Regions from separate parts of the Duganella sp. GW822-FHT06D06 genome, predicted to be linked through region 3. Evidence: predicted binding sites of a transcription regulator. Region 3 holds the regulator's gene; each other region holds the start of a gene.
What was found. Region 3 encodes LexA, which represses DNA repair genes until DNA is damaged. Its sites were predicted from a motif close to ACTGTATNNNNATACAGT; they were not measured.
Positions count from the first base shown of each region.

Region 1 (4,257 bases), on a different contig from region 3:
CCAGCAAGCGTATAAGCTTTTCGAGAAGCCACTTCCAACAGTCGGGCGTCGAGCGCGGATGGAGTCTGCGATCTCGACGGATGCAGGCATCATCCATGCAGGCGTGACCTCTGCATGGATGGCGCGCCCAATCAATTCCACAACCTCGTCGCTAGCGGCGACCAATGGGATGTCAGAATACCGGCCTTGTACCTTGACCCAGTCGTCGCGAGTTCCAATGCCAAGCCGACCCGCATATTGGGAGAACGATTGGTGGAGGATGCCAATCACAACAACCTTGCCAGATGTCCGGGCTGCGGCTTCCGCAAGCTCTTGGAAGAAATAGACGTCGTCCCCCAGGCCTAGCGCGGAGGCTTCGAGGAACTTGCCCATTTCATCGATGATGATGAGGACGCCGTCGTTCTTTTTGGACTCGGCAGCTTCGCAGATATCGGAGATGAGCGACGATGGATTTGTCTTGCGCCCATCGTGGCTAAATCCCTGCGCATGGCGAAGGCCTTTTGCGAGCTCAGACACGACGCTCGCTCGTTTGCCAACGATAGGAATGGTCAGCCAACCCTTGCGATGCGGCAGGGCCTGATCAAATGAAGGGATGTCATCCAGCTTCAACACTTCGCGGGCCTTCTCGCGCAAAGGCTTGTCTGAACCAAGCGCGCTTGCGAATGCAACCGCTAGCGACGACTTGCCGCCGCCGAAAGGTCCTGTCCATGTGAAGGCGCGCTGATTGCTCTCGAGCAGTTGCTTGGTCATGCTGCTTAAAACGCCTGTGGCCGTTCCGTGGCAGATGTATCCGTTCAATGCATCGGGGCGGCCGAGATCGATGTCGATGCGTATCGAGCGTTGGTAGTGACGGGATACATGCACGATGTCCGAGAGTTTGATGATTGGCTCGTTAGGCATAAGCTCTCTCGATCATGAGTTCGCTGAGGTTTTCAGTTTTGTTGATGTCCCGGTGAACTTGCCTCAGGCCCGCAGTGTCGGTCCAAGTAAGCGCGCCATTGGTGAGGTCATGGAGTGAGAGAAGACGCTCCGCGATTGAGTCCTCATCGAGTTTGAAGACGCGGCCGGGGGAGCCTTCGCCAAATGCGATCGCTTCAAAAGCAAGCGAGCTAAGCCCGGGCGCGGCCGTCTCCCAAAAGTCCAAGAGGGCATATGCGAACATTCCATCATGCAGCGTGGCCTTGGGGCCGCGTCGGAAGGCGAAGTGACCTTTCCGCTCCTCGAATATCAGCCCCAATTCGCCAAGCATAGGTTCGGCATAGTCCTCAGGCGAGCCACCTATGGACCGGGGAGCATAGCCGCGCAAGCACGTTTCGATATCGCGTGACAGGGTGGCCGGCGAGAGCTTGCGATTGGCGTCCAAGCTTCGGGCATATTCCGCCAATGGGACTTCGAGGTCCTCACGCGAGAAGGTTGGAGTGGTCACATGGTTGAAAAGCCACTTCCAAGTGGTCGCCCGATTGCCTTTCCCCGCGAGCCACCAATGCGCATACCAAGCGGTGGTCGGGTTTTCAGAATAGGGATCTAAGCCGCCGTCTTTCAAAATTGAGTTGGCTGCGTCGGTGACCCTGTAAGCGCCACTCGGGGCGCCTTCTTCAGTCATCACGTTGCAGGCCAAAGCCCAATGGCGAATTGATGCGACCATGTTTTTTCCGACACCGAAGTCGGCGATCGCATTGTCGTCGGTGAACGTTGATTTTAGAATGATGCCTTGCGACTTCGCTTGGTCGAAGGCTTTTTTAAGCCACATTTGACGAAGCGGGAAAGTCTCGTGCCCTGAGAAGTGCGCCGTAACGCCTTCGGATACTGTATTTTTCTTCATGGTTTCAATTATAACTGGAGACATCCGCCAGTGGCTCAGTTTCGCCCTTTGGTGGACTTAATAAACTGGAGACTCTCGCCAGTGGGCTGTCGCGATGGCAAATATGATGTGCAGACGTCTGCACAAATCTCATGATTTGCCACGACCCAAGGGCATGCAGAACAGTCTGTTGTGTTCCAAGTGCAATATTGGCCTTGTATCGATACTGTGTAAATATACAGTATTGTGGAGTTTTCGTGAAATTCTCTGTGGTATTGGCCATGGGCATTGCTCTTCGGTTCGGATCGACAAGAGCCGCGCGAGGGGCCTCGGCGCCACAGTGATTGACCGCCGACTTATTATTCAGTCTTGAATGTGAGTGCGAGGCCCAATCGGCACCATCGGTTTGTCTTGCCCAAGAAGTGGCGTTCTATTTCAAGATGCTGTTAGCTGTGAACGCTGATTAATCCCGCGATGCCGCGAACGACCGTGTCCGCCACAGAATCCGAATTGACTCATGGCCGCAAGCTCATTGACGTTCGGTGTGAAGGACTCTGGCAAGCCATGCATGCGCACTTGTATGCATTGAGTGCACGGAACGTTTGAATCGCCACGAGTTCACTAGACGCTCGCGAGCCGTTCAAAATGCTCGCCACGGCGCCTCGGTACTCGGTGAATGGATGCAGTGCAACTTGCTCAGTGTGATCCCGTTTTTTATTCGGCTGAGTGCATTACTGGTGCCGAGGAAGGGCGAATGCAACAAATCGAGAGATTTTCCAAATGAGAAATATTTTACAATAAGGAAAATATTGCAGCAGTGAAAGGTGGCGTCAGTGACAGATAAGCATGCGTACGACACGAATAAGGATGTGCGTGATTTCACGAAATGGGTATCGAAGCACGCGGCCACGCTGCCCATCAGCTTGAACTACCGGTCTTCGTGGGCCGTACCCGGCGGCCTGCATCGGGAGGTGATCGGCCTGCCGGGCGCGCTTGCGAACTATGTCTGGACGAGCGAAGGAAACACTACTGGGGATTGGGCCGGGACGGCCAGGCTGTTGTCGCAATTTCGTCTCGACTTAAATGCCGCCATCACCGCCAAGGATGACGACGCCGCCTTTAATGTCTGCGCGGCGATCATTGTGTGGGGTGGCGACCGCAATCCGCTGGTTGGCGCAATGCCTTTTCTGCGTGAGCTCGCCCGCAAAAAACAGTTGGTCGCCTATCTCGCCAGCACCCGTAAGGACTTTAAACTCGATACCGCCACGCTGGCGGGCGAGCTGAGCGTGCTCAAGATGAACTCCATGCTGACCAAGGTACACGCGCTGGCATCCGGCGACGGCTTGCCGATTTACGATTCGCGCGTGGCGGCAGCAATCGCCGCGCTGGTGGAAATGTGGCGCCGCACCGCTAACGAGAGCGCCGGGGCATTGCCCGATTTGCTGTCCTTCCCTGCCACCCTGGGCACGCGTACTGTGCGCCATTTGTACGACAACGCCATGACGCCCGGCTTGCTGAACTACGGCAAACCCAGCGAGGCGCGCACGGCGCGCCGCTGGAGCGAAGCCAAAATCCGTCTTGGCTGGCTGATGCAGGGCATCCTCGCCCTGGAGCCGAAGATGTTCGCCGACGCCGCTGCCACGGACATCGAGCGCATGCGTGCATTGGAAGCCAGTCTGTTCATGGTCGGCTACGACGTGGGCTGCCTGCAGCCATTGCCGTGATCGCGGTCTCCCTCATTATCGAAAGCCGAGCTTGAGCCTTCAGTCCCCATCCGCGCCACACATCCCTGGCGCCATTTTTCCTTACTTCACCCAACTTGATCCCGAATTGAGCCGCGATCCGGCCGGCCGCGATCCGCTTGGCCTGCTGCCGGTATGGAGCACGATCGGCCGCGAACTGGTGCCGAACCTGGCTTCGCCGGTACAGCAGGCAAACGGCGTGCGCGCCGTGCTGCTGATTCACTGGATCAGGGAGCGGCCGCGTTTCCAGGCGCTGCTGACGAACGCCCCCCGCCAGCGCGGCTTCATCCGCCTGATGGAAGGCCTGATCGAATACTGGCTCAAGCAGTCCGAGCGCACTATTTGCTACGGTAGCCAGGCGCTGCTCGGCCGAGGCGAAGATTTCACCGTCTCCGCCCGCAGCGGCAAGACCGTCGCCAACGGCCTGCATCAGTACTACCGTGGCAGTTGCGAACGCGCTGGCTTGTTCGATGACGACTGGATCGTCGATGCCAAGCTAGGCGGCCTGTTCGAGCGCAGCTGGAACGAAGCGGCGACAAACGCCCTGGCGCAGGCGCTGGAACCCTACCTGGAGCGTGGGCAGTTGCTGGTCAGGGAAGTCGCTTGCCACAAGAACATCAAGGCGGCGCTTGAAAGCGTCTTCCAGGACCATGCCATCCGGGAGTATCTGCGCTGCATACTGGGGGAGGACAAGTATCGCGCGCTGGCACAGAC
Region 1 is NZ_JBXALQ010000004.1:382,421-386,677, reverse strand. Features, by position in the region: gene AC1RMD_RS10275 (ATP-binding protein) at 1-900, opposite strand, end outside; gene AC1RMD_RS10270 (DUF4007 family protein) at 893-1,822, opposite strand; gene AC1RMD_RS10265 (hypothetical protein) at 2,635-3,525, shown strand; gene AC1RMD_RS10260 (hypothetical protein) at 3,557-4,257, shown strand, end outside.
Region 1: the regulator LexA is predicted to act here: its motif matches at 2,027-2,044, upstream of AC1RMD_RS10270 (DUF4007 family protein).

Region 2 (4,257 bases), on a different contig from region 3:
TGCGGCTGGCGGCAAACACGTCCTTGCCGCAGGTGAAGCAATGGGCAAACAGGGCGTAGGCCCGGATGGCGCCGTCCGGCACATCCAGCCGGGATGCCAGCTTCTGGCCGTCGGCGCCGAGGAATTCCTGTCGTTGTGATCGCATGCGCTGTCCCGTTGATGTTGCCAGACGCTATTTAACCAAACAAACCGTGCAGATACCAGCGCGCCGACTGCTCGCCCTCGTGGCCGGTGCGTTCGCGGTACAGCCAGTAGTGGGCGTAGTCGTCGCCCTCGGCCATGAAATAGTCGCGGGTTTGCATGGCGCCCCACCAGCCGGCCTCGATGCGCTCGCCGGTCGACATGATCTTCAGCGGCGAGCCGTAGAACGGCCGGTGGTCGCGCATCAGCAAGGGGATCGGCTTGGCCAGCAGCCAGGCCGGACGCGGCAGGCCGGGCATGTCCGGCGGCAGCTGGGCGCGGGCGTCGGCGGGACGGATTTTTTCCTGCACGCTGACCCAGGCGTTGGCCTGCTCGGGGCGGTAGTCGGCACGCGGCGCCGCTTGCAGCACGTTGTCCGGCCCCAGCCGCGCGGTCAGCAGTTCCAGCAGGCGCTGCCAGTCCTCCTTGCTGCCGCCCGGCTCGGGGAACAATGAATCGCTGGGCGGCGCCATCGCCTGCACCTGCGGCGCTTCCAGGCACAGGCCGATCACCGGCGCATCCAGCACCTGCTTGGCCAGCCGCTCCTTGAGCAGGCGCACCAGATGCTCGTCGCGCCAGGTCGGCTCGGCCAGCACGATGTCGATCACCGTCGGCGGACCGGCCACCTTGCCGCGCTCATGCTCGAGCAGCAGCCGGATGCGCTCGACCGCGAACTGGCGCGCGCTGAGCCAGCCGGTGAGCTGCTGCAACAAACGGCGCGCGCCGAACAGCAACGCTTCGGCGTTTTCCACGCGGTCGAACAATTCCAGCTTGGCGCTGAAGCTGGCCGGCGCTTCCAGCCAGCTATGCATCTCGGCGCGCTCGCCGTAGGCATCGTCCAGCATGTCCAGCAAGGCCCGGCCGCAGCGGCGCTGCAAACCGGGGCGCGGTAGGCGGCGCATCTCGCCCAGCGTCAAGCACCCTATGCCTTCCAACCAGCTCAGGTAGGGCCGAGCCGGAGGCAGCAGGCTGCCGGGCAAGCGGTCCATGCGCCGCACTAACGCGTCCATCGTCAAGGCCCGCCCGGCGTGGCTGCGGGCCAGCAGCCAGGCGCCGCGCGCGGTGGGGGCGCAGCTGAGCGTGGCCGTGAAACCAAGCGCCTCCATGCTGGCCGCCACCTGCCGGCACAGCGCGCGGATGCCGCCGAACAGGCGCAGGCTGGCGCCGACGTCGAGCAGCAGCGTGGCCTCCTCCGCCTGCGCCAGCTGCGGCGTAAATTGCAGCAGCGCCATCGCCACCGCCTGTTGCGCGCCCACCTCGCGCTGCGGCGCGCGCTGCTGGAACTGCGACTGCGGCGCCAGCATCAGCGCGCCGCCGCGCCGCATGCCCACGGCTACGCCGGCCTGCCGCGCCAGCGCCGACATGGCCACTACCCGCTCCTGCTCCAGCACCACGGTGCAACCGTCAGCCGACCAGCGCGGGCAGAATACTTCGAGCGGGAGCCGTGGCAGGTGTAGTCCGATCCAGAGGCGCATGGCGTTGTAAGAGCGATGGGGTTAAGGGCAAAAATAATGGGGTGTCGCGCTGCGGTCCTCGTCGTTTGACAAAGCCGATGTTGATGCCGCCCGGCGCCGTGTGCAGCGACAGCCGCAGCGGCGCCGGCGAGGCATCCTGCGCGGCCGCCAAAGGCCGCAGCATGCAGAACAGCGTGTCCCCGCTTTGCGCCGCCAGATGCAGGCGGCGCAGCGTTTCGCCGCGCGCATGGTTTTGCCACAGCAGCAGCGCGCCGCAACAGCCGCTGCGCAGCACTTGTTCGGCGGCCCACAAGGCGTCGCCGCTCTTGGCGCCGCTGCGTATCCAGATCAGCTGCGACGGCTCCAGCCCCAGGGCCGCCAGCGCCAGCGCTTGCGGCGCATGCGGCGGTTGCAGCAGCACGATGGGCCGCTTGCCCAGGCCCAGCAAAGCCGGCCGCAACAGGCGCAGCTCGCCAATGCCGTGTTGCTGCACCAGCAGGTCGGTCAACACGCCCAGCGGCCAGCCGCCGCCCGGCAGCTGGGCCGACAAGGCGGCAAAACCGGTGTCGACGCAGCGGGTGGCGCTGTGCGCCAGTTGCGACGCCAGCCATAACGCTGGATGGACGGCTTCGGGCGCAAGCGGGGCGGAATGGGTGGCGGATCGGTTCATGATGTGGAACGGATTTTACCGCAAATACTGTATAAATACACAGTACTATTTGTTGGCGTTTTTGGCAAGGCCAATCTGTATCGTGCGGCTCATGCTGTACCATGTGGCTCAGGCAACTCAACAAGGACATCCTTTGCAAACCATCCAATTGGTCGGCGCCATCCTGTTCGGACTGGCGCTGCTGCACACCTTCGCAGCCAAATCCTTCGAGGTGCTGTCGCACCGCCACCCGCGCCACGCGGGCCTGTTCCATCTGTTGGGCGAAGTGGAAGTGGTGTTCGGCTTCTGGGCCTTTATCCTGATTATCGCAATGGCGCTGCTGAGCGGCGGCGGCGCCGCCATCCAATACGCCGAGTCGCGCCAGTACACCGAGCCGTTGTTCGTGTTCACCGTGATGGTGGTGGCGGCCTCGCGGCCGGTGCTCGACATCATGGAGCGCATGCTGCTGGTGCTGGCCAAGCTGCTGCCGATGCGCGCCGAACTGGCGCTGGTGTGGTTCGGCCTGGCGCTGGTGCCGCTGACCGGTTCGCTGATCACCGAGCCGGCCGCGATGACCCTGGCCGCGCTGATGCTGGCGCCGCTGATTTTCCGCGACGGCATGCCGGAGTGGCTGAAGTATGGCGCGCTGGGCGTGTTGTTCGTCAACGTCTCGATCGGCGGCACGCTGACCGCCTACGCCGCGCCGCCGGTGTTGATGGTGGCCAGCACCTGGCAATGGGACAGCGCTTTCATGGCCACGCATTTCGGCTGGAAGGCGGCCATCGCGGTGATGATCAACGCGACCGTGATCACCTTCGTGCTGCGCAAGCATTTGCGCGCGCCGGCCGCGCCGCCGGCTGACGTCGTGGCGGCGCCGGCGGTGCCGTTGACGGTCACCGCGATCCACCTGGTGTTCCTGGCGGCGGTGGTGGTGTTGGGCCATCACCCGGTGCTGTTCCTCGGCATCTTCATGCTGTTCCTGGGATTCACGCAGGCTTACCAGCGTTACCAGAATCCGCTGATCATCAAGGAAGGCTTGCTGGTTGGCTTCTTCCTGGCCGGGCTGGTGGTGTTGGGCGGCATGCAGCAATGGTGGTTGCAGCCCATCGTCGAGAGTTTGCCGCCGGTGGCGCTGTTCTTCAGTGCGCTGGGCCTGACGGCGATTACCGACAATGCCGCGCTGACCTATCTCGGTTCGCTGATCCAGGGGATTTCGGCCGAGTCGCAATACATGCTGGTGGCCGGCGCGGTGGCCGGCGGCGGCCTGACGGTGATCGCCAACGCGCCGAATCCGGCCGGCGTATCGCTGCTGCGGCGCGGCTTCCAGGACGAATCGATAGGCGCTATCGGCCTGCTGGCCGGCGCGCTGGCGCCGACGGCGGTGGCTGCGCTGGCTTTTCTGCTGTAGCCACTTCGACCTGGAATTTCAATCCAAGCGCGCGCATGACTTTCAGAATGGTCGCGAAGCTTGGATTGCCATCGGCGGAAAGGGCTTTGTATAAGCTTTCGCGGCCCATTCCCGTTTCGTTGGCAAGTTGCGTCATGCCGTATGCTCGGGCGATATTGCCCAGCGCCTTGGCAATGAACGCCACGTCATCTCCCGCCTCTTCAAGACAAACCTCGAAGTAGAGGGCCATGTCTTCTTTAGTCTGAAAATATTCGGCACTATCCCATTTTTTCAACTCAAGCATCGCGATAACCTCCTGCACCATGTCAATTCATGTGCGCTGGTGACGTGAGAAAAATTCTAACATCATTTTGCTGGCATCCGGTCCGGCCTTGGCGTTGAAGGCCAGCGCCGGATCGCCGCCGCTCCAGGCGTGCTCGAGGTCGGCGATCTGGGCGACGCGCAGCAGCAGTTTTCTTCCTTCGTAAAAATCGTGCAGCTGGTGGGCGTTGTGGCGGCCGCCGCGGCCTTGCGGATTGTGGGTGACCTTCGGCGCCGCCGACAGGCGGTTCAGCAGCCGGCTTTGG
Region 2 is NZ_JBXALQ010000017.1:103,613-107,869, forward strand. Features, by position in the region: gene AC1RMD_RS25165 (alpha/beta hydrolase family protein) at 1-145, opposite strand, end outside; gene AC1RMD_RS25170 (Y-family DNA polymerase) at 177-1,655, opposite strand; gene imuA (translesion DNA synthesis-associated protein ImuA) at 1,585-2,304, opposite strand; gene AC1RMD_RS25180 (putative Na+/H+ antiporter) at 2,438-3,691, shown strand; gene AC1RMD_RS25185 (addiction module antidote protein) at 3,627-3,980, opposite strand; gene AC1RMD_RS25190 (extracellular catalytic domain type 1 short-chain-length polyhydroxyalkanoate depolymerase) at 4,002-4,257, opposite strand, start outside.
Region 2: the regulator LexA is predicted to act here: its motif matches at 2,331-2,348, upstream of imuA (translesion DNA synthesis-associated protein ImuA).

Region 3 (4,257 bases):
TTCCTGGACGAAGTCTTTCAGGGTGTCGACGTCTTTGTAGTCAACTTGTTCTACGTTTGCGGCGGTGAAGCGGCAGAATTTCTTACGCTTGAACAAAGGATTCTGTTGCTTGCGCTTTTCTTTCAGCTTGAGCTTGTTTTTGTCGAACTTTTTACCGAATGCCATTTTAGGCTCCTGTATCTAAATTGAGCTGTCTGGGACAGCACTAAAATCAATGATGTGAAACACCAGGCTTTTGCTATTGCGATTCTTCTTGTTCAGGAAACCGGTGAACTGATACATGCCTGCCAGTGGCGCCTGACTGAAGCGGCCTGAAATCTCGCCCGCGGCAACCGCGGAAATTTCAAACTCGCTCAATCGGGCGATGCCTGCTTCGACTTGCTGCGAGCGGTGCTGGAGTACAGCACTGACGATCGGCATGCCGGCCGGGGTATAGCGCAAGGCGTCCCGTTCGGCGATCAAAGCAATAAACTGGAGCTGATTCAGCTCGGTTCCCGGGAACAATTAGGCCGCAGGAGCAGCAGCGACTGCTGGGGCTTCGGTGCGATGCGATTTCGCTGCATCTTCACGTTGTACCGACTTCATCATCGGCGAAGGAGCGGTTTCCGCTTTCTTCATCTTGACGGTCAGGTGACGCAGCACGGCATCATTGAATTTGAAGGCGGTTTCCAGCTCGACCAGGGTCTCGTTGTCGCATTCGATGTTCAGGCAGATGTAGTGTGCTTTAGCCAGTTTCTGGATCGAGTAAGCCATCTGACGACGGCCCCAATCTTCAACACGGTGCACGGCGCCGCCGCGGGTGGTGACCGAGGCTTTGTAACGCTCGATCATGGCGGGCACTTGCTCGCTCTGGTCCGGATGGACGATAAATACTATTTCATAGTGACGCATGCAAACTCCCTTAAGGACTGTGAATATAGCCCACCCTGGCGTCAAGACAGGTGTGGGAAGAGGTAAGCCCGCGACTATAGCAGCTTTGCCGCCAAAAGACCAGCCCCTGACCGGGGTCAAGTCTGACATTCGGACACGAGCTCTGCCGTAGCATTTATTACGGCAGAGCTCGTGTCCGAATGTCAGACTTGACCCCGGCATGAAATTATTTCGTGCTAAGCAACAAATTCCCTTGCATTTCGCTTCACACTGTACAAAAATACAGACTGTCTATATACACAGGCCTAAAGCACTCTATGATCAAGCTCACCGCAAGACAGGAACAAATTCTCAATCTGATCAAGGATGCCATCGAAAACACCGGCTTCCCGCCGACCCGCGCCGAAATCGCCAACGAACTGGGCTTCAAGTCCGCCAACGCGGCCGAGGAGCATTTGCAGGCGCTGGCGCGCAAGGGCGCGATCGAGATCGCCGCCGGCACGTCGCGCGGCATCCGCCTGCTGGGCGTGCACGCCGAACCGGCCGCTTCCAAGGTGCCGCTGTCGCTGATGATGTCGCTGCCGCTGATCGGCCGCGTGGCCGCCGGCTCGCCCATGCTGGCGCAGGAAAACCTGGAGACCAGCTACAGCGTCGATCCGGCCATGTTCTCTTCCCGCCCCGACTACCTGCTGAAGGTGCGCGGCGAATCGATGCGCGACGCCGGCATCATGGATGGCGATCTGCTGGCAGTGAAAAAGGTGGACAGCGCCAAGAACGGCCAGATCGTCGTGGCCCGCATCGGCAACGACGTCACCGTCAAGCGCTACCGCAAGACCGGCTCGCTCGTCGAACTGCTGCCGGAAAACCCGGACTTCAAGATCATCAAGGTCGATCCCGAAGCCGACGAGTTCGCGCTGGAAGGCCTGGCGGTCGGCCTGATGCGCAGCTGGCACTAAGGATTACCCCGGCGGCGCTGGCGGCGGGGTAATCCCCCCCCCAGGCGCCTAGCGCTTGCCCGCCGTCTCCGGCTGGCGCGACAGGTCGCGCGCGCTCAAGGCGATGTCGCCGCGCCGGCCTCCCCATGCAGCCTGCGCCAGCGTGACCGCGTCCGCCTGGCGTTTGGCCTCGTCGGCCACCCGCACGAACACCTCGCTCATCAAGGTCTGCGCGGCGTCCATTTCATCATCGGTCATCAGGTCGGCCAGGTCGGGCGGGATGCTCTTGCCGACCGGGAGCGCGGCATTGTAGTTCGCAAGGAAGCGGTCGTAGCAGCTGCGCCACGCGGCCAGCGCCTGCGTCACCGCAGCACCGCCGGCCAGGGCCGGGCGCATCGGCATATTGGGAGCCTGGCAGTTGAAGCGGGCCAGCGCGATGTCGGCGCCGTCGTAGCGGCTGGTGTAGTACTCGATCTCGGCCTGCCGCGCCAGACGGCGGGCCTGCTCGTCGGCGCAGGCGCTACTCGACAGCACGGTCAAGGCTAGTACCCATGCTGCTTTCATAACGCCTCCTCCCGCTTAGCAAAATTGAAAGCTTAGATTATCACAACTCGGCGCGATGCTCAGCAAGCTTCCAGTGCGCAGCTGAAATCGTCCAACAGATCGTCGGTATCCTCGATGCCGACCGACACCCGTATCAGCGATTCCGCGATGCCCATCGACGCCCGGCGTTCCGCGCCCATCTCGAAGAAGATGGTGTGCGCCACCGGGATGATCAAGGTGCGCGTGTCGCCCAGGTTGGAGGCCGGAATCGCCAGCTTCAGGCGGTTCAGGAAGTCGAAGCAGTCGATGCCGTCCTTCAGCTCAAAGCTCAGCAGCGAGCCGCAGCTGCGGAACAGTTCGCTGGAGATGGCGTGCTGCGGGTGCGACGCCAGGCCCGGGTAGTAGACCGCGGCCACGCGCTCGTCCGCCTCCAGCAGCCTGGCCAGCGCCAGCGCATTGGCGCTGGTGCGCTCCATGCGCAGCGCCAGCGTCTCGGCGCCGACGGCGATGTGGTGCGCCGCTTCCGGCGCCAGCGAGGCGCCGAAGTCGCGCAAGCCCTTGGCGCGGATCTGCGCCAGCCCCCATTGCAGCGGCGCGGCCTTCTTGTAGTTCTCGTAGATATTCGGGAAGCGGGTCCAGTCGTAGGCGCCGGTGTCGGTCAGGCTGCCGCCCAGCGCGTTGCCGTGGCCGCCGATCGACTTGGTCAGCGCGTTGACCACCAGCCCGGCGCCGACCGACTTCGGACGGAACAGATAAGGCGTGGTCATCGTGTTGTCGACGATGTAGAGGATGCCGCGCTGCCGGCACAGCTCGCCGATGCGTTTGAGGTCGGCCACTTGCGTGCGCGGATTGGCGATGGTCTCGACGAACACCACGCGGGTCTGCGCGGTGATGGCGGCGGCCACGTTGGCGACGTCGGTGGCGTCGACGAACGACACCGCCAAGCCCTGCGCCATGGTGGTCTGCCACAGGCTGTTGGTGTTACCGAACAGGAAAGCCGACGACACCACATGGTCGCCCGCGCGCAGCAGCGACTGGAACACGGCGCCGATCGCGCCCATGCCGGTGGCGAAGCAGATCGTGCCGACGCCCTGCTCCATCTGGTTGACCTTGTCCTCCAGCGCGGAGATGGTCGGGTTGCCCTGGCGGCCGTAGCGGAAGCCCGGCTCCTTGCCCTGGAACACAGACGCCAGCTGGCGCGCGTCGGCGTAGCCGAAGGCGACCGATGTGTGGATGGGCTTGTGCAGCGAACCGTGCTCGATGCCCTTCTGGCGATCGTTGTGCAGGATGGTGGTGGTGAAGCCGTAGTTTTTCTTGTCGTTCATGTTCAAGCAGTCAAAAAAAAAGCCCGGTGCGGACTCATCCGCACCGGGCGCGACATCAGCCTTCGGCGGTCGCGAGATTCAGATTCAGTTGCGAGCGTCCGGCATCCTCGGGGCCGGCGGCCTTGGGATGGTGACGCGCGTATTCCAGCTTGTCCAGGTAGTCCTTGGAGATGTCGCCGGTGACGTAGACGCCGTCGAAGCACGATGCCTCGAAGTTCTTCAGCGCCGGGTTGACGTCGGAGATGGCGCGCTTCAACGCGTCGATATCCTGGTACACCAGGTGGTCGGCGGTGATCTCGCGGCAGACTTCCTCGGTGCTGCGGCCGTAGGCGATCAGCTCGTCGCGGGTAGGCATGTCGATGCCGTACACGTTGGGGAAGATCACCGGTGGCGCCGCCGAAGCGAAGATCACCTTCTTGGCGCCGGCTTCGCGCGCCATCTGCACGATCTCGCGGCTGGTGGTGCCGCGCACGATGGAGTCGTCCACCAGCAACACGACCTTGTCCTTGAACTCGGAAGCGATGGCGTTCAGCTTCTGGCGCACCGACTTCTTGCGCGCGGCCTGGCCCGGCATGATGAAGGTG
Region 3 is NZ_JBXALQ010000028.1:18,011-22,267, reverse strand. Features, by position in the region: gene rpsR (30S ribosomal protein S18) at 1-165, opposite strand, end outside; gene priB (primosomal replication protein N) at 181-486, opposite strand; gene rpsF (30S ribosomal protein S6) at 505-891, opposite strand; gene lexA (transcriptional repressor LexA) at 1,188-1,826, shown strand; gene AC1RMD_RS29885 (hypothetical protein) at 1,875-2,369, opposite strand; gene AC1RMD_RS29880 (cystathionine gamma-synthase family protein) at 2,429-3,673, opposite strand; gene purF (amidophosphoribosyltransferase) at 3,729-4,257, opposite strand, start outside.